One region of the Sphingomonas sp. BRN-1R genome, then DNA from elsewhere that is predicted to be linked to it. Evidence: riboswitches for the same ligand, from Rfam matches in the RefSeq annotation. Region 1 holds a riboswitch; the other holds the start of a gene.
What was found. Region 1 has a riboswitch for thiamine pyrophosphate ahead of AC3ANX_RS03795 (TonB-dependent receptor). Riboswitches for the same ligand answer to the same signal wherever they lie in the genome.
Positions count from the first base shown of each region.

Region 2: it holds a riboswitch for thiamine pyrophosphate, as region 1 does, so the genes downstream of both, thiC (phosphomethylpyrimidine synthase ThiC) here and AC3ANX_RS03795 (TonB-dependent receptor) in region 1, are expected to answer to the same signal.

Region 1 is NZ_CM173236.1:818,119-832,344, forward strand. It holds gene AC3ANX_RS03755 (NUDIX hydrolase) at 1-263, shown strand, start outside; gene AC3ANX_RS03760 (ETC complex I subunit) at 468-749, opposite strand; gene hrpB (ATP-dependent helicase HrpB) at 782-3,250, opposite strand; gene AC3ANX_RS03770 (cation diffusion facilitator family transporter) at 3,421-4,374, shown strand; gene AC3ANX_RS03775 (DUF47 family protein) at 4,544-5,611, shown strand; gene AC3ANX_RS03780 (inorganic phosphate transporter) at 5,624-6,637, shown strand; gene AC3ANX_RS03785 (hypothetical protein) at 6,702-6,920, shown strand; gene AC3ANX_RS03790 (DUF2252 family protein) at 6,917-8,104, shown strand; TPP riboswitch at 8,184-8,293, shown strand; gene AC3ANX_RS03795 (TonB-dependent receptor) at 8,355-10,619, shown strand; gene AC3ANX_RS03800 (phosphotransferase enzyme family protein) at 10,622-11,767, shown strand; gene pnuC (nicotinamide riboside transporter PnuC) at 11,767-12,324, shown strand; gene AC3ANX_RS03810 (pseudouridine synthase) at 12,321-12,863, opposite strand; gene AC3ANX_RS03815 (LysR family transcriptional regulator) at 12,902-13,801, opposite strand; gene AC3ANX_RS03820 (SDR family NAD(P)-dependent oxidoreductase) at 13,902-14,226, shown strand, end outside.
Region 2 is NZ_CM173236.1:595,254-609,479, forward strand. It holds gene thiC (phosphomethylpyrimidine synthase ThiC) at 1-1,351, opposite strand, end outside; TPP riboswitch at 1,407-1,523, opposite strand; gene AC3ANX_RS02765 (ferritin-like domain-containing protein) at 1,766-2,800, opposite strand; gene AC3ANX_RS02770 (ferritin-like domain-containing protein) at 2,842-3,807, opposite strand; gene AC3ANX_RS02775 (MipA/OmpV family protein) at 3,948-4,826, opposite strand; gene AC3ANX_RS02780 (SDR family oxidoreductase) at 4,963-5,733, opposite strand; gene AC3ANX_RS02785 (ATP-binding cassette domain-containing protein) at 5,911-6,693, shown strand; gene AC3ANX_RS02790 (ABC transporter permease/substrate-binding protein) at 6,803-8,338, shown strand; gene AC3ANX_RS02795 (hypothetical protein) at 8,397-8,996, opposite strand; gene ubiG (bifunctional 2-polyprenyl-6-hydroxyphenol methylase/3-demethylubiquinol 3-O-methyltransferase UbiG) at 9,088-9,807, opposite strand; gene AC3ANX_RS02805 (aspartate kinase) at 9,947-11,221, shown strand; gene AC3ANX_RS02810 (alpha/beta hydrolase family protein) at 11,535-12,401, opposite strand; gene AC3ANX_RS02815 (secondary thiamine-phosphate synthase enzyme YjbQ) at 12,469-12,894, opposite strand; gene AC3ANX_RS02820 (NAD(P)H-dependent flavin oxidoreductase) at 13,005-13,991, shown strand; gene AC3ANX_RS02825 (YbgC/FadM family acyl-CoA thioesterase) at 14,146-14,226, shown strand, end outside.

The sequences.
Region 1 (14,226 bases):
AGACCGGCTATCGCCCCGCCGAGATCACGGTGATCGGCGAGTTCTGTTCGTCACCCGGCATGGTGTCGGAGAGCTTCACGCTTGTCCGCGCGACCGGGCTGACCAAGGTGAGCGAAGGCGGCGGCGTGCCGGGCGAGAACATCACCGTTCACCGTGTGGCGCTGGCGAATATCCCGACGTTCATCGCGGCCAAGCGTGCCGAGGGGCTGGCGGTCGACGTGAAGCTGTTGTTGCTGCTGGGCGCTTCGGTTCTGGCTGCCTAGAAGGCGCCTTCACTCCGTTCGTCCCGAGTAGGCCGCAGGCCGTATCGAAGGACAGGCCACGAGTGACCGCCTGTGCTTCGCTACGGGCTCTCGATACGCCCTGCGGGCTACCCAATCCCTACTCAGCACGAACGGAGCTACGATGACGTAGCGCGCTGTTGGCTCGTGTCGGTCTCGCAATCTCACGCAGAGCCGGCGAAAGGCCTAGCGGAAGTTGTCCGCATAGGCCTGCAACTTCAGCTTGCGCTCGGGTGCGGCGATCACCGTGTAGGCGAGGCCCTCGCGCTCGGCATAAGCGATCGCGGCTTCCTGCGTCGGGAAGCTGATGCGGAGCTGGTCGCGCGTGTCGCCCGAGCCGGCCCAGCCGGTCAGCGGATCGGGGCGCTTGGCCTCGGCAGGTGCGAAGTCGAGCACCCAGCCGTGGGTGCGGGCGCGGCCCGACTGCATCGCGTTCTTCGGGTGCTGGTAGATACGGGCGGTGGCCATCGTCGGTCGGATTCCCTCTAAGTCGAGCCTCTTTAACGCGCACCGCGCGCTCTTGCATCCGCGTTTTTCGTGCGCGTCGTGGGAAGCGCGCCGGCGGGATCGTCGGGCCAGGGGTGGCGGGGGTAGCGGCCGCGCATCTCGCGCGCGACATCGGCCCAGCTTCCCGCCCAGAAACCCGGCAAGTCGCGCGTGGTCTGGATCGGGCGGCCGGCGGGGGAGGTGAGGCTCAGCACCAGCGGCACGCGCCCGCCCGCGATCATCGGATGCGCCGCCAGCCCGAACAGCGCCTGCGGACGCAGATCGACGCGCGGGCCGCCCTCGGCCGCATAGTCGATCGGGTGGCTGCTGCCAGCGGGGGATTGGAAGTGGGTCGGCGCCTCCGCGTCGAGCAGCCGTAGCGTGTCCCAGCCGATCACGCCGCGCAAAGCCTCGGCCAGCGCGCCGGAGTCAATCGCATCGAGCCGGCGCTTGCCGGTCAGCAGCGGGGTGAGCCATTCGTCGGCGCGCTCCAGCAACGCGGCCTCGTCGATCGCCTCGACCGGCCGGCCCTGATCGCGCAGGAAGGCGATGCGGGCGAGCAGGTCTCGTGCGGCCTCGCTCCACGGCAGCAGCGCGAAACCGCCCGCCTGCACGCCCGCCAGCAGCGCGTCGGCGATGGCGTCGCGGTCGGCATCGGCGTCCGGCCCGCTCGACAGCCGGATCGCGCCGAGCCGCCGCTCGCGCGTGGCGCGCACGCCGCCGGTGGCGGGATCGAACGCGACGCCGCGGTGGGTGACGATGCGGTCGCCGAACAGCGCCTCGACCGTCGCCGCGTCGATCGGCGCGGCCGACAGGATGCGCGCGCCCGCCGCCATCCCCTGCGTCTCCGCGACGGCGAGCCATTCCGCGCGGGCGAGCGAGGAGGTGGGATCGAGCCTGAACCCGCGCCCGCCGACCGACGCCCAGGTTTCGCCGCTCGCGTCGCGGCGGCGGGCGATGCGATCGGGGAAGGCGAGCGCAATGGCCGTGGCGATGCCGTCGCCGCTGCCCTCGCCAGCCCGCGCGACGAGGCTCGCCCAGCGCTTCGCCAGCCGTCGCCCGCCCTCCGCGCGCGGGCCGCGCTCGCCGCGCCAGCGCCGCAGCCGCATGTCGAGATCGACGTCGTTGCCGCCCAGCCCACGCTCACCCAGCAGCACCGCGACTTCGGCGGCCACCGCGCCGAGCCCGATCTCGCCAGCGCGCACCAGCATATGCCCGAGCCGGGGCGGCAGCGGCAGCCGCGCGATCGCCGCACCGTGAGCGGTAGGACGGCCGTCGGCGTCGACCGCCCCCAGCGTGGTCAGCCGCGCGCGCGCCTCGTTCACCGCCGCCTCGGGGGGCGGATCGAGCCATGCTAGCGCGCGTGGATCGCTCACCCCCCACAGCGCGCAATCGAGCGTCAGCGCCGACAGATCGGCCTCGAGGATTTCGGGCGGGTCGAAGCGCGGCAGTCCGGCGGTGGCGGCCTCCTCCCACAGCCGATAGGCGGTGCCGGGCCGCTGGCGCGCGGCGCGGCCGGCGCGCTGCGTCACCGCCGCCTGACTCGCGCGTTCGGTGACGAGCCGCGTCATCCCCGCCGCGCGATCGTAACGCGGGCGGCGCGCGAGCCCAGAATCGACCACCACAGAAATGTCGTCGAGCGTAAGGCTGGTCTCCGCGATCGAGGTGGCGAGCACGATCTTGCGCCGGCCGTCGCGATCGGGCGCGATTGCCGCGCGTTGTGCGCCGGGTTCGAGATTGCCGTGCAGCCGGTGCAGCACGTGTGTCTCGCCCAGGCCGGCGAGCCGCTCGGCGGTGCGCTCGATCTCGGCGACGCCGGGCAGGAAGGCGAGGATGCCGCCGTCCTCCTCGCGCAGAGCGGTGCGGATCGCTGCGGCGACCGCATCCTCGGTTCGCGCCTCCGCAGCGCGGCCGAGATGGCGGAGCGTCAGCGGGAACATGCGCCCGGCGCTCTCGATCGTGGGCGCGCCGCCCATCAACGCCGAGAAGCGCGCACCGTCGAGCGTCGCCGACATCGCCACCAGCCGCAGATCGGGCCGGAGCCCACCTTGCGCGTCGAGCGCGAGCGCGAGGCCGAAGTCGCTGTCGAGGCTGCGTTCGTGCACCTCGTCGAACACCACCGCCGAGACGCCGGCCAGCTCGGGATCGGTCTGGATGCGGTTGACGAAAATGCCCTCGGTCAGCACCGTCACGCGTGTCGCGGCGGAGCGTTTGCTGTCCATCCGCGTGGCGTAGCCGAAGGTCTGGCCGACCGGCTCGCCCGCCAGCGCCGCCATCCGCTCGGCGGCGGCGCGCGCGGCGAGGCGGCGTGGCGAGAGCAGCAGCACTTCGCCGCTACACCAAGGCTCACCGAGCAGCGCAGGCGCGACGGCGGTGGTCTTGCCCGCACCCGGCGGCGCGACCAGCACCGCCCTCGGTCCAGCGCCGAGCGCGGCGAGCAGATCGGGCAGGACGGCGAGGACGGGAAGCGCGGGTTCGGTCACCGATTTGCTCTAGGAGTGCGGGTGTGCTTGGGCAATGTCGGCCGGCGGCAGTCGCGACCACGCACGAACCGCTTCGGAACGTGACTTCGCGTTGGTGGGTGAAGTCCGCGTCCTAGTATCACCTGCGCCTGCGGTGCTACGGCACGCGAAAGCGACACGCGGAGTTCCCCTTGGCCGGCCATCATCATCACGCGCACGATCATGCCGGGCACGACCACGGCCATTCGCATGGCCACGGGCATTCGCACGGTCATGGTCATGTCCACGCGCCTGCCGCGTTCGACCGTGCCTTCCTGATCGGCATTTCGCTCAACATCGTGTTCGTGGGCGTGGAGGCGGGGTTCGGCTTCGTCGCGCACTCGGTCGCGCTGCTCGCCGATGCCGGCCACAACCTCTCCGACGTGCTCGGCCTCGCCATTGCGTGGGGCGGGGCGACGCTGGCGCGGCGCGCGCCGTCCAAGCGCTTCACCTATGGCTTCAAGGGCTCGACGATCCTCGCCGCGCTGTTCAATTCCTTGTTCCTGCTGGTGGCGCTGGGCGCGATCATCCTCGAGGCGGCGCAGCGGCTCGCCACGCCCGCGCCGGTGGCGGGCGGGATGGTGGCGGGGGTGGCGGCGGTCGGCATCGTCGTCAACCTGTCGACCGCGCTGCTGTTCGCGCGCGGGCGCAAGGACGACATCAACATTCGCGGTGCGTTCCTGCACATGGCGGGCGATGCGGCGGTGTCGGCGGGCGTGGTGATCGTCGGCGCGGTAATCCTGCTGACCGGCGTGACGTGGCTCGACCCCGCCGTCAGCATCGCCATCGCCGCGCTGATCGTGTGGCAGACCTGGGGCCTGCTGCGCGAATCGGTCGAGATGTCGCTGGCGGCGGTGCCGCGCGCGATCGACTATGATGCGGTCGGCGCGGCGCTCGCCGGCCTGCCCGGCGTCACGCGCATCCACGATCTCCACATCTGGCCGATGAGCACGACCGAGACCGTGCTGACCGCGCATCTGTTGATGCCGGCGGGCCACCCCGGCGACGCCTTCCTCACCGAGACGCAGGCGATGTTGCGCAAGCGCTTCGGCATCGGCCATGCGACCGTGCAGGTCGAGACGACCGAGTGCGGGACCGACTGCTGAACCCGCAGCGCCCCTGAACGACGGCGCTTTGGACAGGCGGGGGGGAAGGCGCTAGAGGCTGATCCGGTCACACCCCTTTGCCACCACCGGCCGGAGCATCGTCATTCGCCAGATCGCCGCCTTGCCCTATTGCACGGATGGTCCCGCCATCGATGCGCGGGTGCGTGTCATGCTCGTCACGTCGCGCGCGACGCGGCGCTGGGTGATCCCCAAGGGCAATCACCCCTCCGGCATGAGCGCGCATACCGCCGCCGCCGTCGAGGCCGAGGAGGAAGCGGGCGTGCTGGGGCTGGTGTGCCCGACGCCGCTCGGCTCGTACCGCTACCGCAAGCGTCGCGGCAACGGTGCGTCGCTGATGATCGACGTCGATGTGTTCCCGCTCGCCGTCAACACTGAGTTGCCCGCGTGGAAGGAGCAGTCCGAGCGCGAGCGCCGCTGGTTCAGCCTCGCCGATGCCGCCGACGCGGTCGACGAGCCCGATCTGCGCGACCTGATCCGCTCGTTCGGGCCGCATGAATTCAAGGCAGCGACGCGCCGCACCGGCCTGCTGCAAACCGTCGCGCAAAAATCGAAGGTAGGTCCGATGTTCGCCTGGTTTCAACGACTGCTGCCCAAGAGCGGCAATTTCTTCGACCTGTTCGAAGCGCATGTCGTCACCGTCGTCGCCGCCGCCGACGCGCTCGCGCGGCTGCTTCAAGACGGCAAGCACGACCATATCCGCGAGATCATCGAACGCGAGCAGGATGCCGACGACATCAACCGCGAGGTGCTGCGCACCGTGCGCGAGACGTTCCTCACCCCCTTCGATCGCGGCGCGATCACCAGCCTGATCGGGTCGCTCGACGATGCGATCGACGAGATGCAGGCCAGCGCGCAGGCGATCGACCTGTACGAGGTGACCCACTTCGAGCCCGAGATGAAGGACATGGGCGCGATCATCGTCGATGCCGCGCGGCTGACCGCGGAGGCGATGCCGCTGCTGCGCGACGTCGCCGCCAATGGTCCACGCCTGCACGAACTGACCGAGCGGCTGGTGCGCATGGAGAGCCAAGCCGACGACATCCACACCGCCGGCGTCAAGCGCGCGTTCAAGGAACAGGCCGCCAAGGAACCCGCCGGCGGCGACGCGATGGGCTTCGTCGTCGCGCGCGAGATCTACAAGCATCTCGAACGGATCGTCGATGCGTTCGAAGCGGTCGCGAACGAGATCGACGGCATCGTCATCGATCATTCCTGATCGGCTGGCACCATGTACGACCTTTCCCTGCCCCTGCTGATCGGCCTGATCGCCGTCGCGCTGGCGTTCGATTTCCTCAACGGGCTGCACGATGCCGCCAATTCGATCGCGACGGTGGTGGCGACGCGGCTGCTCAAGCCGGTCCATGCGGTCGGCTTCGCGGCGTTCTGCAACTTCGCCGCCTATTTCCTGACGATCACCTTCCCCAGCCTGCACAAGGTCGCCGACACGATCGGGCAGGGGCTGATCGACAAGGATCTCATCACCCCCGGCGTCGTGTTCGGGGCGCTTGCCGGTGCGATGGTGTGGAACGTCGTCACCTGGCTGAAGGGCATTCCGTCCTCCTCGAGCCACGCGCTGGTCGGCGGGATGATCGGCGCTGGCGTGACGCATGCCGGATTCGGCGCGGTCAAATGGGTGGGCCTCAACAAGACTTTGATCGCGATCGTGCTGTCGCCGACGCTCGGCATGATCCTGGCGATGCTCATCATGCTGCTGACGAGCTGGCTGTTCCGCCGCGCCAGCGCGCGCGGCGCGGAGAAGGCGTTCCGCAACCTCCATCTGCTCTCCTCGGGCGCCTATTCGCTGAGCCACGGCCTAAACGATGCGCAGAAGACGATGGGGATCATCACCGTGCTGCTTTATTCGACCGGCTATCTGCACGGGACGTTTGCGGTGCCGCATTGGGTGGCGATCTGCTGCTATGTCGCGATCGCGATGGGGACGATGACGGGCGGGTGGAAGATCATCGAGACGATGGGCTCGCGCATCACCAAGCTGTCGCAGCATCAGGGCTTCAGCGCCTCGCTGAGCGGGTCGATCATCCTGTTCTCGGCCTCGTGGCTCGGCATTCCGGTATCGACCACGCACACCATCACCGGCGCGGTGATCGGCGCGGGCACCGCGCGGCGCGCCTCGGCGGTGCGCTGGGGGGTCGCGGGCAACGTGGTGATCGCGTGGATCATCACCATTCCGGCGTCGGCTGCGGTCGGTGCGCTGTTCTACAGCCTGACGTTGCTGTTCTGAAGATGACAGGTTTGTCACGGAACCAAGCGCGGCAATGTTGCTTCTTTGTGACATGAAACAGATCATGACCACCGCGCTGATCGCGGCCAGCCTCGTCACCGTAACCGCGACCCAGGCCGAGGCGAAAGGCTGCATCCGCGGCGCGGCCGCCGGCGGTGTCGCCGGGCATTTCGTCGGCAAGGGCCATGCGGTCGCCGGTGCGGCGATCGGCTGCATCGCCGCGCATCACCATTACGCCAAGCGGGCACGGCAGCAACGCGCAGCGGCTCGGGCGCACGGTTGAAGGTTTCCCCGGCGGAGCGCGCCCACGTCCTCGAACGGACGCGCGCGCTGAAGATGGCGCGCTCTGTCCATGCCTATGTGCGTGGCAACACCGCGCAATTCTACGAATGGCTCGAAGCCTCGCCGGTCGCGGCGATCATCCCGCAAGGGCCGCCGGTGTGGATCTGCGGCGATTGCCACCTCGGTAATCTCGGTCCGCTCGCCGACGCCGACCGGCGAGTGGCGATTCAGATCCGTGATCTCGACCAGACCGTGATCGGCAATCCTGCGCATGATCTCATTCGGCTCGGCTTGTCGCTCGAAACCGCCGCGCGCAGCTCGGACCTGCCCGGCGTCATCACCGCGCGCATGGTCGAAGCGATGCTCGACGGCTACCTCCGCGCGCTCACGCCGCGAAGCGACGACGACGTGCCCGAACCCGACGTGGTGCGATCGGTACGGCGGCGCGCGGCAGGTCGGCGCTGGCGGCATCTCGCCAAGGAACGGATCGAGGATGTCGAGCCCGCGATCCCGCGCAACAAGCGCTTCTGGCGCCTGACCGACGCCGAGAAGCACGAGATCGACCTGCTGTTCGCAGACCCTGCGGTGCGCGCCCGCGTCTGCGAGCTTGCCGAGATCGATGCGGGCGGCAAGGTGCGCGTGATCGACGCGGCCTATTGGCGCAAGGGCTGTAGCTCGCTCGGCCGGCTGCGCTATGCGGTGCTGATCGGCCTGCGCAAGGGGCGCGACAGCGACGAGCGTTTCGCCTTGGTCGACATCAAGGAAGCGGTCCGTTCGGTTGCCCCTGCGCACCCCGGCGCGGACATGCCCGACGATGCCGGCGCGCGCGTGCTGGCGGGCGCCCGTGCGCTGTCCCCCAATCTCGGCGAACGGATGATCGCCGCGCATCTGCTCGGCAAGCCCGTGGTGCTGCGCGAACTGGCGCCGCAGGATCTCAAGATCGAGGTTCGGCAATTCTCCACCCGTCAGGCGATTGCGGCGGCCGGCTATCTCGCGTTCGTGGTCGGTATCGCGCACGCGCGCCAGTTGAGCGACGTGCAGCGCGAGGCATGGGTGGAGACGCTCGCCGGGCAGCGCTCCGCCGCGCTCGACGCGCCGACATGGCTGTGGCGTGGGATCACCGAAATGGCCGGCGCGCACGAGGTCGGCTACCTCGAACACTGCCGCACCTACGCACTGGGGTGAGCGGCGGCGTCCCGGTCTGGCGGCGATAGCCGGGGCGAAACGATAGTGCTTTACGACCGCCTCTCCGACGTCCAAAGCGGAGCGATCCCCGGGGGGCCGCTCATGCGCGGCTGAGAGGTGGGCAGCAGCCCACGACCCGCTGAACCTGATCCGGGTGATACCGGCGTAGGGAGGGTTGGCGGCATCGGTCCGGCGTCCCTCCTGTGGAGTGGACGCGTAAACGATGGCCGGTGTTTCAATTCGAGTTTCCATGGTCTGCGGGTTCGCTCCCGCGCTGCTGCTCGCCGCGCCTGCGGTGGCCGCGTCCGATCCGGCCGAACCCGCCGACATCCGCGTGGTCGGCATTCCCGATCCCGAAGGGCTGTTGCCCGACCAGACCGCCCCGCAGGCGAAAAGCGCGATTTCGAGCGACTTCATCACCAAGCAGGCGCCGACGCTCAACGCCTTCCAGCTCGTCAATCTGCTGCCCGGCGCCAACGTCTCGTCGAGCGATCCCTATGGTCTGTCGACCACATCGAGCCTGACGCTGCGCGGGCTGGGGCAGGACGAGATCGGCGTGCTGATGGAGGGCGCGCCGCAGAACGACATCGGCTATTATTACGCCTACCCCTCGCAGTTCGCCGATGCCGAGAACGTCCGGCAGATCACGCTCGCACAAGGGGCGGTCGATCTCGATTCGCCCACGATTGGTGGGGCGGGCGGGTTGCTGTCGCTCGCGCTCGACAATCCGAAGGCGGAGCGCGGCGGTCTGGTCGATCTGTCGATCGGCGAATACAATGCACGCCGGGCGTTCGTGCGGTTCGACACCGGCACGATCGGCGCGACCGGATTGAAGGCGTTCCTGTCGTACTCGAACATGCGCGCGGACAACTGGCGCGGTGCGGGTTACGATCTGCGCCAGCATGTCGATGCCAAGCTGCTCGACGAGTGGGGCGACGGCAACCGCGCCAGCCTGTCGGTGTCGTTCAACGACGCCAATTCCTCGACTTATCCGAGTCCGACGCTCGCCGACTGGCAGGCGGAGGGGCGCGGCTTCAACTACGACAGGCGCTACACCGACGGCGACACCAATTACTGGCGGCTGTACCGCGCGCCGTTCCGCAACATCTACGTGTCCGCGCCGCTTCATTTGAAACTAAGCGACCGGCTGACGCTCGACACCACCGGCTATCTGCAATTCGGCTATGGCAATTCGCCCTACGGCACGCAACTGAGCACGACCGGCAATTACCTCGGCACCGAGGCGCTGGCCGATCCGGTGCCGCTGCCCGGCACGGTCGACGGGGTGGCGACGGTGCTCGGCAATTTCACCGGCGATCAGTTCCGCGGTGGCGGGGTCGCCAAGCTGACGCTTCAGGCGGGCGCGCATACGCTCGTCGCCGGGCTGTGGGCGGATTACGGCACCGACCGCGTGCTCCAGACCTACACGTCGATCGGCGCGGATGGCCGCCCGGTCGATCCGTGGGGCTATCAGGACCATGCGATCCGCACCGCCGACGGCCGCCTGCTCGCCTACGAGAACGAACGCACCGTCACCGTGACCAAGGCTTTCTTCGTCGCCGACACGATCGCGCTCGCGCCCGGCCTGACCGTGGATGTCGGCTTCAAGGGCGTCGACGTCCTGCACAATGGGCGCAATTACTTGCCCGGACCGCAATCGCGCGTGCGGTTCGACAGTTTCGCCGCGCTGCCGCGCGCTGCGGTGCGCTATCAGCTCGACGACCGGCAGCAGGTGTTCGCCAACATCACCACCAACTTCCGCGCGCCCGATGAATATACGCTCTACAACGTGTACGACAGCGGCGCGGTGTCGGGGCAGGGGACGACCGCGCTCAAGAACGAATATTCGGTCTCGGAAGAAGTCGGCTATCGCTACATCGGCGCGCGGCTATCGGCGTCGGTGACGGGCTTCCACTACCACTTCCGCAACCGACAGCTTGCGACCGTGGTCGATCTGGGCGGCGCGCAGATCAACTCGACGCTCAACGCCGGTCGCCAGACCAGCTACGGCGTGGATGCCGAGATCGACTATCGCCCGGCCAAGGGCGTGAGCGTCTACGTCTCGGGCGAGTATCTCCACGCGCGGCTCGACGACGATATCCCAATCGGCGACGATTTGCTGCCGACCAGGGGCAAGCAGGCGGTGTCGAGCCCGACCTATCAGCTTGGCCTCGGCGGCACCTATGACGACGGGCGGCTGTTCGGCAGCTTCGCGCTCAAATATGTCGACCGCCAATATGCGACGTTCACCAACGACGAGAGCATCAAGGGCTATGCCACGCTCGATCTGTCGGTGGGCGTGCATCTGGCCGAGTGGCTCGACGGCAAGCGTACCGATCTGCGGCTGAACGCGATCAACGTCACCGATCCGCATGTGCTGTCCGGCGTCGAGGCGATCAGCACCAACGCGCAGGACACGATCGGGCGGGGCGGCACCGTCATCCCCGGCAGCGCGCCGGCCTATTTCATCGGCAGCGGGCGCGGTGTAATCGCGACGCTGTCGCGCGCGTTCTGACGATGGCCGCGGTGCGTCATGACGCCGTGACCGAGCATCGCGTGCATGGCATGGGCACCGAACTGGAAGCGCCGATTTGGCCGGCCATCACCGTCGCCGAGGCGGAGGCGGTGCTCGCGCGCTTCCCCGCCGCGGGGCGGATGATCGGCTTGCGCTGGCATTCGCCGCGCCCGTTCTCGGCGGCGACATTGGTGCGGGCGACCGGCGGCGCGTTCTTCCTCAAGCGCCACCACCAGAGGCTGCGCACGCCCGAGGGGCTGGCCGGGGAACATGCCTTCATCGCGCATCTCTGCGCGGCGGGTCTCGCCGTGCCCGAGGTGATCCGTGCGGATACCGGCGCGGGCGCGATCACGGCGGGCGACTGGACGTACGAACTCCACCGCAAGTCCCCCGGCGCAGACCTGTACCGCGACCGCCTGTCATGGACGCCGTTCCTCTCGCCCGCACACGCGCATGCCGCCGGGGCGGCGCTGGCGCGGCTGCACGCGGCGTCGCGCGGGTTCGCCGCGCCCGCGCGCGCGCCGCAGCCGCTGGTGGCGAGCTTCACCATCCTGCCCGACGCCGATCCGCTCGCGGCGGCGGAGCGCTACGTCGCGGTGCGGCCGGCACTTGCGGCGTATCTTGGCCAGAAGCCGTGGCGGGCGACGCTGTCGCGGCTGTTCGCTGCGTTCGGCGCGGGGCTGGCGGCACGGCGGGCGGGCGAAGCGCCGCTGTGGACGCATAACGACTGGCACCCCTCCAACCTGCTGTGGACGCCGGAAGGCACGGTGCGCACCGCGTTCGACTTCGGGCTTGCCGATCGCACCTGCGCGGCGCACGATCTCGCAACCGCGATCGAGCGCACCGCGCTCGACTGGCTGCAACTGGGGCAGGCACCCGACGATGCGATCGGCGATCCGCAGGCGGCGCTGGCGCTGCTCGCCGGCTACGGCTCAGTCCTGCCGCTTAGCGCGGAAGAGGTGGCGACGGTCGTCGCGTTGCTGCCCCTGGTGCATGTCGAGTTCGCCTTGTCCGAGATCGACTATTTCGCGGGCGTGCTTGACCAGCCCGATCAGGCCGCGCTGGCGTGGGACGGCTATCTCATCGGCCATGCCGACTGGTTCGGCACGCAAGCGGGACAGGCGTTCCTGCGCCGGATCGCCGCCTGATGTCCGCGCTCGAAATCGCCGCCGTCATCACCAGCTTCCTCGCGATCTGGCTGACCGCCAAGCGGCAGATGCTGTGCTGGCCGATCAACCTCGTCGCCTGCGCACTCTACTTCAAGCTGTTCCTCGATGTGCGGCTCTATGCCGACATGGTTTTGCAGGCGTTGTTCGGCGCGGCGATCCTCTACGGATGGGTGGCGTGGTTGCGCGGGCGGGGTGACGACGGCGCGGTGGTGGTCGCGCCGCTCGGCACCCGCGCGGCGGTCGCCGGGCTGGCGGCAGGTGGGGCAGGGGCGGTCGCGATCGGCTGGTTCACCAGCCACTATACCAACGCCGCGCTGCCGTGGATCGACGCCGGCCTGAGCAGCTTCAGTCTCGTCGCGCAATATTGGACCGCGCGCCGCCACGCCGCCAACTGGCTGCTGTGGATCGTCGTCGATATACTCTACGTCGGCATGTTCGTGGTGAAGGGGCTGCTGCCGACCGCCGGACTCTATGCGGCGATGGTCGTGCTCGCTGCGATCGGTTACACGCGGTGGCGGGTGGCCGAACGCCGCTAGGCGAGCCGCCAGGTGCCCGGCGCGATGCCGTCGAGCGTCCAGTCGCCGATGCGCCAGCGCACCAGCCGCAAGGTCGGGTGGCCGACCGCCGCCGTCATCCGCCGCACCTGACGGTTGCGCCCTTCGCGGATGGTGAGTTTCAGCCAGCAATCGGGGATGCTCGCGCGCTGGCGGATCGGCGGGTCGCGCGGCCACAGCTCTGGCGCTGCGATCCGCTCGGCGAGCGCTGAGCGGGTCGGGCCATCCTTCAACGTCACGCCGCTGCGCAGCCGCTCCAGCGCCGCCGCATCGGGCTCGCCCTCGACCTGCACCAGATAGGTCTTGGGCAGTTTGTATTTGGGATCGGCGATCCGCGCCTGAAGCCGGCCGTCGTCGGTGAGCAGCAGCAGCCCCTCGCTGTCGCGGTCAAGCCGCCCGGCCGGATAGACGCCGGGCACGTCGACCAGCGTCGAGAGCGTCGCCCGCGCCGTCTCGGTGCCGCGATCGGTGAACTGGCTGAGGAAGCCATAAGGCTTGTTGAGCAGGATCAGCCGGGTCACCCCGCCTCCCTATCGCGGAACGGCGGTGCGCGCCAAGCTCATGCGTGTCCGCCGAAGTACGGCGACAGCGTCTCGACCAGCCAGTCGACGAACACGCGCACGCGCGGCGATAGCTGGCGGTTGCTCGGGTAGAGGATCGCGACCGGGGTGGGCGTGGGCGGATAGTCCGCCAGCACCTCGACCAGCGCGCCGCTCGCAAGGTCGGCTTCGAAGCGGAAGCGCGGCGCCTGCACCAGCCCGAGCCCGAGCCGCGCCGCCGCCGCGCTGGTATCCGCCCCGCCGACCAGCAGCCGCGCGGGCAGCGTTACTTCGACCGCCCTGCCGTCGACGGTGAACTCCAGCGGCAGCGGCCGATCGGTTCGCGACGAGACGAAGCCGATCATGACGTGCCCGTCGAGCCGATCGGGCGAGACCGGCGTGCCGTGCCGCGCCAGGTATGCGGGGCTCGCGCAGGTGATCTCCTCGATCGTGCCGAGGTGTCGCACGATCATGTCGCTGTCGGTGAACGGGCCGGCGCGCACCACGCAATCGACCCCCTCGCGCACCAGATCGACGAAGCGCTCGCCCTCGCCGAGATGCACGGTCAACGCCGGGTGCCGCGCGAGGAACGCCGGCAGCGCGGGCAGCAACACCGTGCGCGCGAGATTGCCCGCGACATCGATCCGCAACAGCCCCGCCACCGCGCCGCCCGCGCCGCGATCGGCATCCTCCAGATCGGCGAGGATCGCCACGCAGCGCCGGTAATAGGCCTCGCCCTCGATCGTCGGCTGGACGTGGCGGGTCGAGCGGTGGAGCAGCCGCGCGCCCAGCCGCCGTTCGAGCGCCTTGATCGTCGCGGTGGCGACGGGGCGCGAAATCCCGAGATCGGCGGCGGCGGCGCTGAAGCTGCCACGATCGACGATGCGCACGAACAGTTCGAGACTGGCGAGACGATCCATCGCGATCATTCTGTCCCGCAAAACAATGTTGACCGCAACCGCGATCTAATCGGCGCGGTTGCGGGCGCTACATCGGGGCTGCCAACCAACGGAGGTTCCCATGCCCGCACACTCCCCCATCGCACTCGTCACCGGCGGCAGCCGCGGTCTCGGCCGCGCCACGGTCGAGGCGCTCGCCCGGCGCGGCGTCGATTCGATCTTCACCTATCACAGCAACCGCGCCGCCGCCGAGACGGTGGTCACCGCCGTCGAGCAGGCGGGCGCCCGCGCGACCGCGCTCCAACTCGATACCGGCGACATCGCCGCCTTCGCCGGTTTCACGGAGGCGGTTCGCAGGACACTCGCCGAGCGCGGGGCGGAGCGGTTCGACTATCTCGTCAACAACGCCGGCACGTCGCACCACGCGCCGATCGCCGGGGTTACCG
Region 2 (14,226 bases), 220 kb from region 1:
GCGCGATATCGGTCACGAGCGGCCCGAGCGTGTAGAACGGCGCCTCGCCGCACGCCTCGAGCTGCTTGTCCATGTTCTGCTTGATCTTGTGCATCGGCACATGGCCGGGGCCTTCGATCATCACCTGCACGTCCTCAGCCCACGCCCGCTTGGTGAGCTCGCCCAAGGTATAAAGCTCCGCGAACTGCGCCTCGTCGTTGGCGTCGGCGTTCGAGCCCGGGCGCAGACCGTCACCGAGCGAATAGGCGATGTCATACGCTTTCATGATCTCGGTGATCTCGTCGAAGCGTTCGTAGAGGAAGCTCTCCTTGTGGTGCGCCAGGCACCATTTCGCCATGATCGAGCCGCCGCGCGAGACGATGCCGGTGACGCGCTTCGCCGTCATTGGGATGTAGGGCAGGCGCACGCCGGCGTGGATGGTGAAGTAATCGACGCCCTGTTCGGCCTGTTCGATCAACGTGTCGCGGAACACCTCCCACGTCAGGTCTTCGGCCACGCCGCCGACCTTCTCCAGCGCCTGATAGATTGGCACGGTGCCGATCGGCACGGGCGCGTTGCGGAGGATCCATTCGCGCGTGTCGTGGATGTTGCGACCGGTCGAAAGGTCCATCACCGTGTCCGCGCCCCAGCGGATCGACCAGACCATCTTGTCGACCTCGCTCGCCACGTTCGAGGCGACCGCGCTGTTGCCGATATTGGCGTTGATCTTGACGAGGAAGTTGCGCCCGATCGCCATCGGCTCGCTCTCGGGGTGGTTGATGTTCGACGGGATGATCGCCCGCCCGCGCGCGACCTCGTCGCGGACGAATTCGGGGGTGACGTAGTCGGGGATCGACGCGCCCCAATCCTGCCCGTCGCGCAGCAGCTTCTCCTTCGCTTCCGCACGGCCGAGGTTCTCGCGGATCGCGACATATTCCATCTCGGGCGTGACGATGCCGCGCCGCGCATAGTGCATCTGGCTGACGTTCATGCCCGGCTTCGCCCGCAGCGGTTGCGTCACGACGTTTGGATATTGCGGCACGCCGGCGGAGCGGTCGGGGCCGGACAGGCCGTTGTCCTCGGGCCGCACCGCGCGCGCGGCATAGCGTTCGACGTCACCGCGCCCTTCGATCCAGCTTCGCCGCAGTTCGGCGAGACCGGTGTTGATATCGATCAGCGCCTGCGGATCGGTGTACGGGCCGGAGGTGTCGTACACGCGCAGCGGCGGTTCGCCCGAGCCCGGTTCGAGGTGGATCTCGCGCATCGCCACACCCGCGCCGGGGATGTTGGGGGAGGGCACATGGATCTTGCGCGACCCCCGGATCGCTCCGGTGGTGACGCCGATTTCGGTACGCGTGGGCAGGTCGGCCATCGTTCAGTCTCCAAGCTCGGGCAGGCCGGGCTTGGGCCTCACCGGTCTTGGCGACTGGCTGCGGACTCACCCTCCCTACGCCGGTAAGCCCTTGTCGGGGCCGGATCAGGTTCGACGGGTCGGACGGAGTTTCACCGTCCCTCTCAGCCTTGTGGCTCCCCGGGGAATGTCATGACGATAGAGCGCCGCCGCGCCGCCGTCCAGCCCCGCCGGACGCGCGATCAGACTGACAGCCGCAGCGGCGCGCGCGGGTCGGCGTCATCGACTGGGAGGCGACCACCCCGGCCCGTAAATCGCGGTGTATGAACGGCAAGCCGCAGGGGAGCGCGCGGTCGCGGCAGGGACACGCGCGTAACGGTCGGGTGGTACTATAGCTTGGCCGCGCGGGAGGCACCCCGCGCGGCCGATATACGGTCAGGCGTTGCTGGCCGCGCTGGTCTTGATGTCGCCGTTGGTGCCGTTCGGGAAGAACCCGCCCGAGGAAACCGCGGCGCTGTTGAGGTACAGCACGTTGAGCATCTGCCCGGCGGTGCGCGTGTAAACGCGGCCTTGGGCGTCGACCGGCGCGATGTTGGCGGTGGTCGACGTACCGGTGATGCCTTGGTCGATGTCGGCCGATCCGTCGAGGCTGTCGCGTGCGTTGCTGAACTGGAGCGCGGCGGCACCCTGGCCCATCGTGTAGAGCGTCGTGCGGATCAGTGCGGCGTGATAGGCCTGCGTGGCGAGGATGCCCGCCAGCGCATCGAGATAGAGCGTGCTGGTCAGCAGCGTGCAGGCGCCCTTGTATGCCGTGACCGCCAGATCCTTCAGCACGAAAGCGGCGAGCAGGAAGTTGAGGTCGCTCGCATACGGATCGAAGGTGACGCCGGTCGCCGCATAGCCGCCGAGCTGGGCAATCTTGGTGAACGCGCCGCTCGTGCCGCCGTCGATGTTGAGCGACGGCATCGCCACCGCCGAGCTGCCGAGCGCCGAGCGCAGGAAGCGCAGATGGGCGAGATCGTCCGCCGCGATCTCGCGCGCATATTGCGCCACCGTCGCGCTCGCGAAGCTCACCGCGCGCCCGCCCGTCACCGACCCTTGCGTGCCGGTGCCGGTCAGCAGCGCCGCGCCGCCGCCCGGAAACTGCCCGCTGGTGCTCGTCGTGGAACTGGTGGAGGTGTCCGCGATCGCCGAGATGTTCGCACCCGTCGTCGCGAAGCGGAAGAACTGCCCCTGAAGATACTGGAGGTTGAGCATCAGGTTGAGCGCGTCGGCGTCGATGATGGCGCTCGTGCTGCTCGACGTCGGCGTGGGCGTCGCCGTGTCGGTGGTATCGTCGCTGCCGCCGCACGCGCTGAGCAGCGCGAGGCCGCCGGCGGCGATCCCGACGCGCCCGGTCGAGCGGAGGAACTGGCGGCGGGCGAGGGTGCGGCGATCGCTTTCGATCGAAATCGTGTCGGTATCGGTCACGGGGAAGCTCTCCGGGCGGGAAGTCTGGGTCACTCGGGCGATCAGTTCGCGCCGCTGGTGACGGTCGTGCCGTTCACGCCGGCGGGGAAGAAGCCCCCGAGCGAGAGCGACAGGCTGTTGAGATAGACGATGTTGAGCACCGCCGTGGACGCGCGACCATATATAATGCCGTCGTCGCCGGCCGGGGTGATGTTCGAGACCAGGTTGCTGTTCGCATCCGTGGTCGGCGAAATGCCCTGGTCGTCGTCGCTGGTGCCGCCGTCGAGCCCGTCACGCGCGTTCGAGATCGCATCGGCGTTGGCGCGCAGCGTCGATCCGCTCGCCGCGCCCTTGGCGTAGAGCAGGGTGCGCACGGTGCCTGCGTGATAGGCGGTCGCACCGAGCAGCCCGACGATCGAATCGCGGTTGGTCGCATCGGTAACGCTGGTGACGAGCGTCTTGTAGCTGGTCGCCACCACGTCTTCGAGCAGGAACGCGGCGAGCAGGAAGTTGCTGTCGTTCGCATAAACGTCGAAGCCAACGCCCGAGGCGACGAGGCCGGCGGCGCGCATCGCGGTGCTGAACGCGCTCGTCGCGGTCACGTCGAGGTCGATCTTGGGCTGCGCGATCACGTCGGCACCGGCGGTGGTCCGCAGGAAGGCGACGCGGGCTGCGGCTTCCGCGGCGAACTCGCTGGCGATCTGCGCGACGACGGGATCGGTGAAGCTCACCTGACGGCCACCGGTCACGCTGCCGGCGGTGCCCGCGCCGGTCAGCTGGTCGGCGGTGAGGCCGGTGCCGTTGGCGGCGACGCCGTAGAATTGCGCGAGCAGATATTCGAGATTGAGCGCGAAGTTGACGAGCGACGAATCGGTCACGGTATCGGCGCGCGCGATCGAGCTGACCGTGATGGCGGCCGCGCCGGTCGCGGTGATCGCGGCGGCGCCGAGCGCGGTGCGGAAAAATTCGCGGCGCTCGTTGCGCGTGTCAGTGCGCGCCTCGGGGGCGTCCTCGTGTAGGGCAGTCATTCTCGTCCTTCCGGCGTGTCACCTTGAGCCAGGGTGTACGCACCGCCGGAAGCCCGATGCGACACGGCCGCCCCCGCCCGGGAAGGGCAGGAACGGCCGGAGTCGCTGCGGAACGCACACATGCGCCCCGTAGAGACGCTTTAGAAGGTGTACGCAAGCCCGGCCGCGCCGAGCCACTGGTTCGGGTTGCCGGCGGTGCGCACGATCGGGCTGTACGAATAGCTGCCGAGCAGGCGCGAATAGGCCCCGCCTGCGATCAATTTCACGCCGTGCAGCAGGTCGCCGGTCAGCGCATAGGTGAAATAGCCGCCGAGCTGATAGTTTTTCCAGCCGGCGCGGGCATTATACACCGGCAGGCCGCTCGCGACGCTCTGGCCGGGGGTGATGCTGAAATAGGTGCGCGCATAGCCGGTCTCGACGTGCGACGCGGTGGCGGTGAGGCCGACCGCGGCCTTGCGGCTGAGCGGGGTCAGATAGTTGATCGAGGGCTGCCAGATGCCGCTGTCATGCACGTTCGACACGTCGTGGCGGTAGCTGACCGACACCGACAGCTTGTCGTACGGGCTGGTGATGATGCCGGTCTTGCCGATGCCGACGTAGCCGCCGAGCTCGATCGCATTGTCGATCTTGCCGAGGTTGCGCACGCGGACGTCGTCGATGTTCTTGCGCGTGCCGCGATCGAAATTGACCACGCCGATCGGGCCGAACTGGAGATCGATCGTCTGGCCGGGGCGATTGGGGATCAGGTCGAGCGTGGCGCGGTTGCCGATCACCGAGAAGTTGAAGCCCTTGAACTGGCCGATGATCGCGGGCGCCGGGGTGAAGCGATAATGGTCCGAGCCTTCGTAATCGGGGATATAAACCCCCGCGACGCCGACCGTGACATTGTCGCCGCTCATCTTCGCTGCGAGATCGGCGTTACCGGCTGCCGCATCGCTCTGCGCGAAGGCCGGGGCGGCGCTCAGCACGGCGACGAGCGGAAGGGCGGCGGCGATACCGCGACGGAGGAACTTCGACACTGACAACTCCCTGTTTGTTACTGCCGCGAAACGCCGCGCTGCACAATTGGCTCCGTGTGTTTCCACGGCTGCGCGCTTTTTGCCGAAATGCGTGACAATCCGGCCACGCTTGCGGGGCGCCCGGACACCCGGAACATCACCGCCCGCGCCGCATGCGCCTTCGCAGCAGCGCGGGCATCCAGCGGGCGGCGGCCGCCATGACGTGCGCGGTTCGTCCGACATAGGTGTGGAGCCGCGTGCCGTGCACCGCGTCCCACGCCGCCTGCGCGACCGCCGCCACCGGCGTGACCTCCAGCCCCGCCGCCGCGACCGTCCAGCGGATCGTGCCGCCCGGAACCGCGCCGTCGAGCAGCGGCGTATCGATGAAGGCGGGGACGAGCGCACGCACGCGGATGCCGTCGCCCGCCCATTCGCCGTCTAGCGCCTCGCTGAGACCGCGCACCGCGAACTTGGTGGCCGAATAGGTCGCGAGCCCGGCACTGCCGTAGATCGCCGAGGCCGAGGCGATGTTGAGCAGGCAACCCTGCGCCCGCGCGAGATAGGCATGGCCGAGCTTCGCGCCGTTGAGCACGCCCGTGAAGTTGATCGCGATCGTGCGGTCGATCGCGTCGAAACTGGTATCGGCAAGCGCGCCGCCAGTGCCGATCCCGGCATTGTTGAACAGCACGTCGAGCGCGCCGCCGGCAGGGGCAGTGAACGCATCGAGCGCCGCCACCCATGCGGCGCGGTCGCGCACGTCCATCACATAGCGCTCGCTCATGCCGGCGGGGAGCAGCGCCTGCGTCGCGGCCAGCCCGGCCGCGTCGATGTCGGCGAGCCCGACGTGCCAGCCGCGCCCGGCGAACAGCAGCGCGGTCGCCCGGCCGATGCCCGACGCCGCGCCGGTGATGAAGATGGTTTTGGGCATATCGTCTCCGTAGGACGCCCGTCGGTCCCTGAGCAACATCCGTTCCCCCGCGAAAGCGGAGGTCCAGAGCCACAAACGCTGCGCTGCTTGGCTCTGGACCCCCGCCTTCGCGGGGGAACGGTTGGCGGAGCCGTTTCGGGTTTGACGCACCCGCCCCGCTCCCGCACAACCCCAGCCATGCCAGCCCCCCGCGAAACCGGCCCCTCGGTCGCCCTTGCCGGCGTGTCGAAACACTATCCGGGCGGCGCGGTCGCGGTGAAGGACGTGTCGATCGAGATCGCCGGCGGCAGCTTCGTCGCGCTGGTCGGCGCGTCGGGATCGGGCAAGTCGACGCTGCTCAAGATGGTCAATCGCCTGATCGAGCCGAGCGCGGGCAGCATCCGCATCGCAGGGGCGGAGGTGACGGCGGAAGCACCCCACGCGCTGCGCCGCCGGATCGGTTACGTCTTCCAGAACATCGGCCTGTTCCCGCACATGACCGTCGCCGAGAACATCGCGATCGGCCTGCGCCTCACGGGCAAAAAGGACCGGCACGGCCGCATCGCCGAACTGCTCGATCTGGTCGATCTGCCGCAGGAATTTTCACAGCGTCTGCCCGATGCGCTGTCGGGCGGGCAGCGCCAGCGCGTCGGCGTGGCGCGCGCGCTCGCGCTTGAGCCCGGACTGATGCTGATGGACGAGCCGTTCGGCGCGCTCGACCCGGTGACGCGCGATCAGCTCGGCCGCGCGATTCGGGCGCTGCACGACCGGCTTGGCCTCACCACGATCATGGTGACGCACGACATGGCCGAGGCGCTGATCCTCGCCGATCGCGTGCTGGTGATGGCGGGCGGGCGGCTCGTCGCCGATGCCACGCCCGCTGCGCTGCTGGCGGGCGCGGGCGGTGCGGAAGCCGATGCGCTGGTCGCGGTGCCGCGCGAGCAGGCGCGGCGGCTGCAAGAGATCGGGGGCGGGGCGTGAGCGTTCCTGCCCTCACGGTTCCCCCGCGAAGGCGGGGGTCCAGAGCCACACAGCGCCGCGCTTGCGGCTCTGGACCCCCGCCTTCGCGGGGGAACGGGAGCGCGTGGACATGAGCGCCTTCCTCGACGCGCTGCACCGCGTGCCGCCGCTGCTCGCGCAACACCTGCTGCTCGCCTTCGTCGCATTGCTGCTCGGCATCCTTGTCAGCCTGCCGCTCGCGATCGTCTCGGCGCGGCGGCCGCAGGTGGCGCGCGTGGCGCTGGTGTTCGCGAGCCTCATCCAGACGATCCCGACGCTGGCGCTGCTGGCGCTGTTCTACCCGCTGCTGCTGTCGCTGTCGGCGCTGGTGGGGGGCGGCATCCCCGCGCTCGGCTTCGTGCCGTCGCTGCTGGCGCTGACGCTCTACGCATTGCTGCCGATCCTGCGCAACGCCGTCACCGGGCTGACCGGGCTCGATCCGGCGGTGGTCGAGGCGGCGGACGGGGTCGGCATGACCGCGTGGCAGAAGCTGCGGCTGGTCGAGGCGCCGCTCGCCGCGCCGGTGGTGATGGCGGGCATCCGCACCGCTGCCGTATGGACGATCGGCGCGGCGACGCTCTCCACCACGGTCGGCCAGCCGAGCCTTGGCGACATGATCTTCGCCGGGCTCCAGACGCAGAACTGGGCGCTGGTGCTGGCCGGCTGCTTCAGCGCGGCGGCGCTCGCGCTGGCGGTGGACGCGCTGCTCGGGCTGGTCGAACACGGCATCGCCCGGCGCAAGCGCGGGCAGGCCTGGGGCGCGCTCGTCGTGCTGGTGGTGGGCGCCGCGCTCGCGCTCGCGCCGATGTGGCCGACCGGAGGGCCGGGCCGGGTGGTGATCGGCGCCAAGAGCTTCTCCGAGCAGTACATCCTCTCGCGCGTGATCGGCCACCGGCTCGAGGCGGCGGGCTACCGCGTGGAATATCGCGAGGGGCTCGGCTCGGGCGTGGCGCTGAACGCGCTGTCGAGCGGGGCGATCGACGTCTATGTCGACTATACCGGCACGATCTGGGCCGACACGATGAAGCGCACCGACGTGCCGCCGCGCGAGACGATCCTGGCGGGCGTGCGCGACTGGGCGGCGAAGACACGTGGGCTGACGCTGCTCGGCAAGCTCGGGTTCGAGAATGCCTATGCCTTTGCGATGCGTGGGGATGATGCGGCGCGGCGCGGGGTGAAGTCGATCGCCGATCTGGTGGACATCGCGCCCAAACTGCGGCTGGCGACCGATATCGAGTTCCTCGACCGGCCCGAATGGGCGGCGGTGAAGCGCGCTTACGGGCTCGAATTCGCCTCGGCGCATCCGTACCAGCCGACCTTCATGTACCGCGCGCTGGAGAGCGGCGCGGCCGACGTGATCCCGGCCTTTTCCTCGGACGGGCGGATCGCGGCGGACAGGTTGACGGTGCTGAGCGACCCCAAGGGCGCGATCCCCGGCTATGACGCGATCCTGCTGCTGTCGCCCCGCCATGCGCGCGACGCCCGCTTTCAGGCGGCGCTCAGGCCGCTGATCGGGCGCGTGCCGGTCGCGGCGATGCGGCAGGCGAACTATCTGGTCGATCGCGACAGCGACAAGGCGACGCCGGAGGCGGCGGCGCGCTGGCTGGAGAAGCGAGTGGGGTTGTAGGGGCGGCGGTGCCGGGGATGTGGCTGAAGGTGGTGGAAAGCGGACATGCAAACCATTCTCAATCCATAAAGAGCGGCGAATGACCGAAGTCAGACTTGCTCGCAATTCGAACAATCGATTGAAGGGTTTTTCGCGCCTCTCTCCCAGAATCAGACTCACAACTAGACTGGAGCAAAAAGCTACGCATCGCGCCGTTGCTCGTCTTAACATCTATACGGCCATACCCTGGAGCGTCGAACACAAAAGCGGAGCAGCCTAGCGGCATTGCTTTGCTGCCTAGAGGAGGCAATACGAGGCGAGAGACTGCTGCAACGACCCTGTTGCGATCAGTCGAACCAATTCGTCGTTTTAGACGGCGCACGACCTGAACATTAGCGTGTCCACGATAGTATACTGGTTCTACAACTTGTTCCTGAACTTGCCCATCCGGTGATATGGCTATTTCTGCAAAAAACACGCCGGACGTGCTGGATGGCATCTTCTCGATGGCTAAACGATTAACGCTAAAACCAATTGTAACAGTATCTCTGTCGATCATGCTAATGCTGACCGCTTTTCTTGCGACCAGACTGTCGCTGTTTCTACAGCCAGCCAATATGATCAACATGAAGATCGTCGCGATGATTCCCGACTTTATCATGCGCTGATGATCGATCAAATCACGGACAACTGCTAGTGGGCGGAAGCGGACCTTACATCACGTCAGGGCAGCGCAGGGCATCAGCCTTGCGCCGGTACGACGGGACGCCTCAGGCTCGCACCGCCGTCAGGAAGTAGTCGAGGCTGAGGTCGTCCGACAGCACGAAGCCGCGTGCGGGCGAAAAACCCAGCCCGCGTCGGTCGATCACGCGCATCCCCGCGCGCGTCAGCAGCGCCTCCAGTTCGTCGGGGGTCAGGAACTTGTCCCAATCGTGCGTGCCCTTGGGGATGCGGCCCGAGCCTTCGCCGAGCGTGATCATCGCCAGTCGCGAGACAGGCGTGCGGTTGGGTGTCGAGACCACCAGCAGCCCGCCCTCGGTCAGCGCCCCCGCGAGCCCGGCCACGAACGCGGCGGGATCGGTGACATGCTCGATCACCTCCATCGAAGTGACGAGATCGAAGCGCTCGTCGCCGAGATCCTCGACGCTGCCGGCGCGATAGTCGATCGTCAGCCCCGACAGCGTGGCATGCGCGCGCGCGACGCCGATATTCTCGGGCGCGGCGTCGAGCCCGGTCACGGCCGCGCCGAGCCGGGCGAGCGGCTCGCACAGCAGCCCCGCGCCGCAACCCACGTCGAGCGCGCGCTTGCCCGCCAGCGGGTTGAAACCAGCGGCATCGCCGTTCCAATGCGCGTCGATCTGCTCGCGCAGGTAGCGCAGCCGCGGCGGGTTGAGCCGGTGGAGCATCGCCGAGGAACCCTTCGGGTCCCACCAGTCCGCCGCCAGTGTGCCGAAATGTGCCGCTTCCTGCGGGTCGATCGTGATCGTCATCGTGCTTGGCCTGCCCGCTTTGCGACGCAATGATGCCGTAGCTGTACTTTAGGCGACAAAAAATTCGTCTCGCTTGCCATCGTCATGCGCGGTTCCTATCAGGACGCCCCTCCCAACCCAAGGATTTTGCGACACCCCAATGGCCCGCATCGTGATGAAATTCGGCGGCACCTCGATGGCCGGCATGGAACGCATCCGGAGCGTCGCGGCACGGGTGAAACGCGAGGTTGAGGCGGGCAACCAGGTCGCGGTGGTCGTCTCCGCGATGGCGGGCGAGACCGACCGGCTGGTCGGCTTCTGCCGCGAGGCGTCGTCGCTGTACGACCCCAAAGAATATGACGTCGTCGTCTCAAGCGGCGAACAGGTGACGAGCGGGCTGCTCGCGATCGCGCTTCAGGCGGCGGGCGTGCCGGCGCGGAGCTGGCTCGGCTGGCAGCTTCCCATCCACACCTCGGATGCGCACGCCTCGGCGCGGATCGGCACGATCGATACCGAGGCGCTCGATGCCAGCCTCGCGCGCGGCGAGGTCGCGGTGATCCCCGGGTTTCAGGGCGTGAGCGACGACGACCGCATCACCACGCTCGGGCGCGGCGGATCGGACACGTCGGCGGTGGCGATGGCGGCGGCGATGAAGGCGGATCGCTGCGACATCTACACCGATGTCGACGGCGTCTATACCACCGACCCCCGCATCGTCCCCCGCGCGCGCAAGCTGAAGCGCGTGACGTATGAGGAAATGCTCGAACTCGCCAGCGTCGGCGCCAAGGTGTTGCAGACGCGCTCGGTGGGGCTGGCGATGAAGGAACAGGTGCGCGTCCAGGTGCTCTCGTCTTTCACGGGGCCGGACGCGCCGATGGCGGATACACTGCCCGGCACGATGATCGTCGGGGAAGAGGAGATTACAGACGTGGAACGCCAGCTCATCACCGGCATCGCGCACGACAAGAACGAAGCCAAGATCACCATCACCTCCGTGCCCGACAAGCCCGGTGCGGTGGCGTCGATCTTCGAGCCGCTGGCGGCGTCGAACATCAACGTCGACATGATCATCCAGAACATCGCGCACCGTTCGGTCGCGAGCGCGAGCGCGACCGATGTGACCTTCACCGTCCCCGCCGCCGATCTCGCCCGCGCGATCGAGGCGCTGGGCGCTGCGAAGGAGAAGATCGGTTTCGGCGATCTGATCCACGATACGCGGGTCGCGAAGATCTCGGTGGTGGGCGTGGGCATGCGCAGCCATGCGGGCGTCGCCAGCACGATGTTTACGACGCTGGGCGCGCGCGGCATCAACATCCTTGCGATTTCGACCAGCGAGATCAAGGTGAGCGTGCTGATCCACGAGGACGAGACCGAACTGGCTGTGCGCGTGCTGCACACCGCTTACGGGCTCGACGCGGAGGATGCTGCGGCCTGAACTGATCCCCGGCGAGAAGGCCGGGGTCCAGCTACGGAGCGGGCGTAAACTGGCGTCGCACTTCGTTACGGCGATCTTTCCAACTTGACCCCGGCCTTCGCCGGGGATCAGGATCGCGCCAAGTTCGCGAACCGCGCGATCACCGGCGCTCACCGTGCAACCACTCCCAGCCGTTCGTGCTGAGCTTGTCGAAGCACGTGCCCAAGCGGAACGTGCGTGGCACGCCCTTCGACTTCGGCCTGTAAGGCCGAAGTTTATCCTGAGCGGCTGGCTTGCCAGCCAGCCGAAGGGCTCAGGGCGAACGGGGGCAGGACTATCCTAGCTTCGCCAGCCACGCGATCACCGCGCTTTCCAGCCAGATGCGCGCGTCGGAATAGCTGTGATCCGTGGCACGGTGCTGCGTCTCGACCCGCGTGTTGCCGCCGCTGCGCACCTTCGCGACCAGCGCATCGTCGACCGGTGCGAGCCCGTCGTCGGAGGTGATCACCAGCAGCGGCGTGCGGGCCAGCCCCGGCGCGGCGGTGTCGAGCCGGAAGGCGGCGGCATTGGCGGCGATCTCGTCGGCGAGCGCTTCGTTGGTGGCGGCGAGCGTCTCGTGATTGTCGGCGAGGAAGGCGATCCGCTCGGCGCGCGGCAGGCTCGCCGATTTGGCCATGTCCGCCGCTGAGATCAGGATCGCACCCCGCAGGTCATGGCGGTGCGCGGCGACCAGCGCGGTCGTCCAGCCGCCGAGGCTGTGCCCGCCGAGCACCAGCCGCATGGTGTCGATCCCGTATCTGGCGGCGACCGCCGGCTGCCTGACGAAATCGAGCACCGCATCGGCATCCTCCAGACAATGCGCGAAGCGATAGTCGCCGGGGCTGCCCCACGACCCGCGATAGTTGAAGGTGACGACGTTCCACCCGGCGCGCCGCACCGCCTGCGCGAGATCGAGGTTCTTCTCGTTACCGGGCAGGCCGTGGAGCAGCACCAAGGTCGGGTGCGGCCCCTTGCCGCTGGCGAGATAGGCGACACCGTTGATCTCGACGCCGTGGCTCGGGATGTGCAGCACCTCCATTCGCGCGGGGGCGGCGGCATCGTGCGGCGGATCGGTGAAGACCGCGGCGGGCGTCTGCGCGGCGGTGGCTGCCCCGGCGGTGGCGGCGAGTGCGAAAGCTGCGGCGATGCGGCCGATGGTCATGTCCGTCCCCCTGTCGAAAGCGCCGATCATGCCGTGCGCGTGATGCGACGGGAAGTCCGGCGTTCGATCAGCCGTCCTCTCCGATCAGGTGCAGCGCGATGCGGCGGCGGTGGGGCGCACGGCGGTGTTCGAACACATAGATGCCCTGCCAGGTGCCGAGCATCATCCGCCCGTCCATCACCGGGATCGACAGGCTGGTCGCGGTGAGTGCGGCGCGCAGGTGCGCGGGCATGTCGTCCGGTCCTTCGTCGTCGTGCTCGTAAGTCCCGCTCTCGGGCGCGATGCGGGCGAAATACCGCTCCAGATCGCGCGCGGCGGCGGGAGCGGCATTCTCCTGCACCAGCAGCGAGGCGGAGGTGTGGCGTAGCAGCAGGGTTAGCAGTCCTGTCGCGATGCCGCTGCCCGCCACCCAGCCCGCTACGGCGTCGGTGGCTTCGTGCAGACCCTGTCCCCGCGTGGAGACGATGATTTCGGCGAGGGACTGGCGGAGCATGATGCGAAGATAGGCATGCGCGAGGCGACGGCCATGCTTTCTTTTCGCGCGCGAGACTTTAAGGGGCAACGATGACCAGCAGCACCGGCGCGGCGCGCCTCACCAGCCTCATGGCGCGCGGCGCCGAATTTCTCGGCAGCGAGGTCGCGATTCTGTGCGGCGCAATGTCGTGGGTGTCCGAGCGCAACCTCGTCGCGGCGATGTCGAACGCGGGCGGCTTCGGGCTGATCGCATGCGGGGCGATGTCGCCCGAGCTGCTCGACGCCGAGATCGCGGGCACCAAGGCGCTGACAGGGCGGCCGTTCGGCGTGAACCTCATCACCATGCACCCGCAGTTGATGGACCTGATCGCGGTCTGCACGCGCCATCAGGTCACCCACGTCGTGCTCGCAGGCGGGCTGCCGCCGGCGGGCAGCCTGGAGGCGATCAAGGCGGGCGGCGCCAAGCTGATCTGCTTCGCGCCCGCGCTCTCCCTCGCCAAGAAGCTGATCCGCTCGGGTGTCGATGCGCTGGTGGTCGAGGGCATGGAAGCGGGCGGGCATATCGGCCCGGTCTCGACCAGCGTGCTCGCGCAGGAGATCCTGCCCGAGGTCGCCGACAAGGTGCCGGTGTTCGTGGCGGGCGGCATCGGTCGCGGCGAGGCGATCGCGGCCTATCTGGAGATGGGCGCGGCCGGCGTGCAACTCGGCACGCGGTTCGTCTGCGCGACCGAATCGATCGCGCACCCGAACTTCAAGAAGGCGTTCCTGCGCGCGTCCGCCCGCGATGCGGTGGCGAGCGTGCAGATCGACCCGCGCTTGCCGGTCATCCCGGTGCGCGCCTTGAAGAACGCGGGCGGCGAACTGTTCACCGCCAAGCAGCGCGAAGTCGCGTCCTCGCTCGACGAGGGCAAGGTCGCGATGGCCGAGGCGCAGTTGCAGATCGAGCATTACTGGGCGGGCGCTCTCCGCCGCGCGGTGATCGACGGCGATGTCGAGCATGGCAGCGTGATGGCAGGCCAGTCGGTCGGCATGGTGACCAAAGAGGAGCCGGTCGCGGAGATCATCGCCGCGCTGGTCGGCGAGGCGGAAGTGGCGCTGGCGAAGCGCGCCGCCTGACACCGCTCCGGCGCAGACCGGTCTCGTTCCGTGAGGGGCGCGTCGTCCGAGAACAGGCGACCGCCCGGACCTGCGCCGGGGCGACGAGGATTTGACGGACAATCAGCCAAGACGGCTTTGCGAGTTCGTCCCGCTTCGGTACAGCCGGTGGACAATGCCGCCGCGCGAAACAGATCTGCCGACCGAGGGCCGTATCGTCGGGGACGAGCACCACCTGCCGGTGCGCGTCTATTTC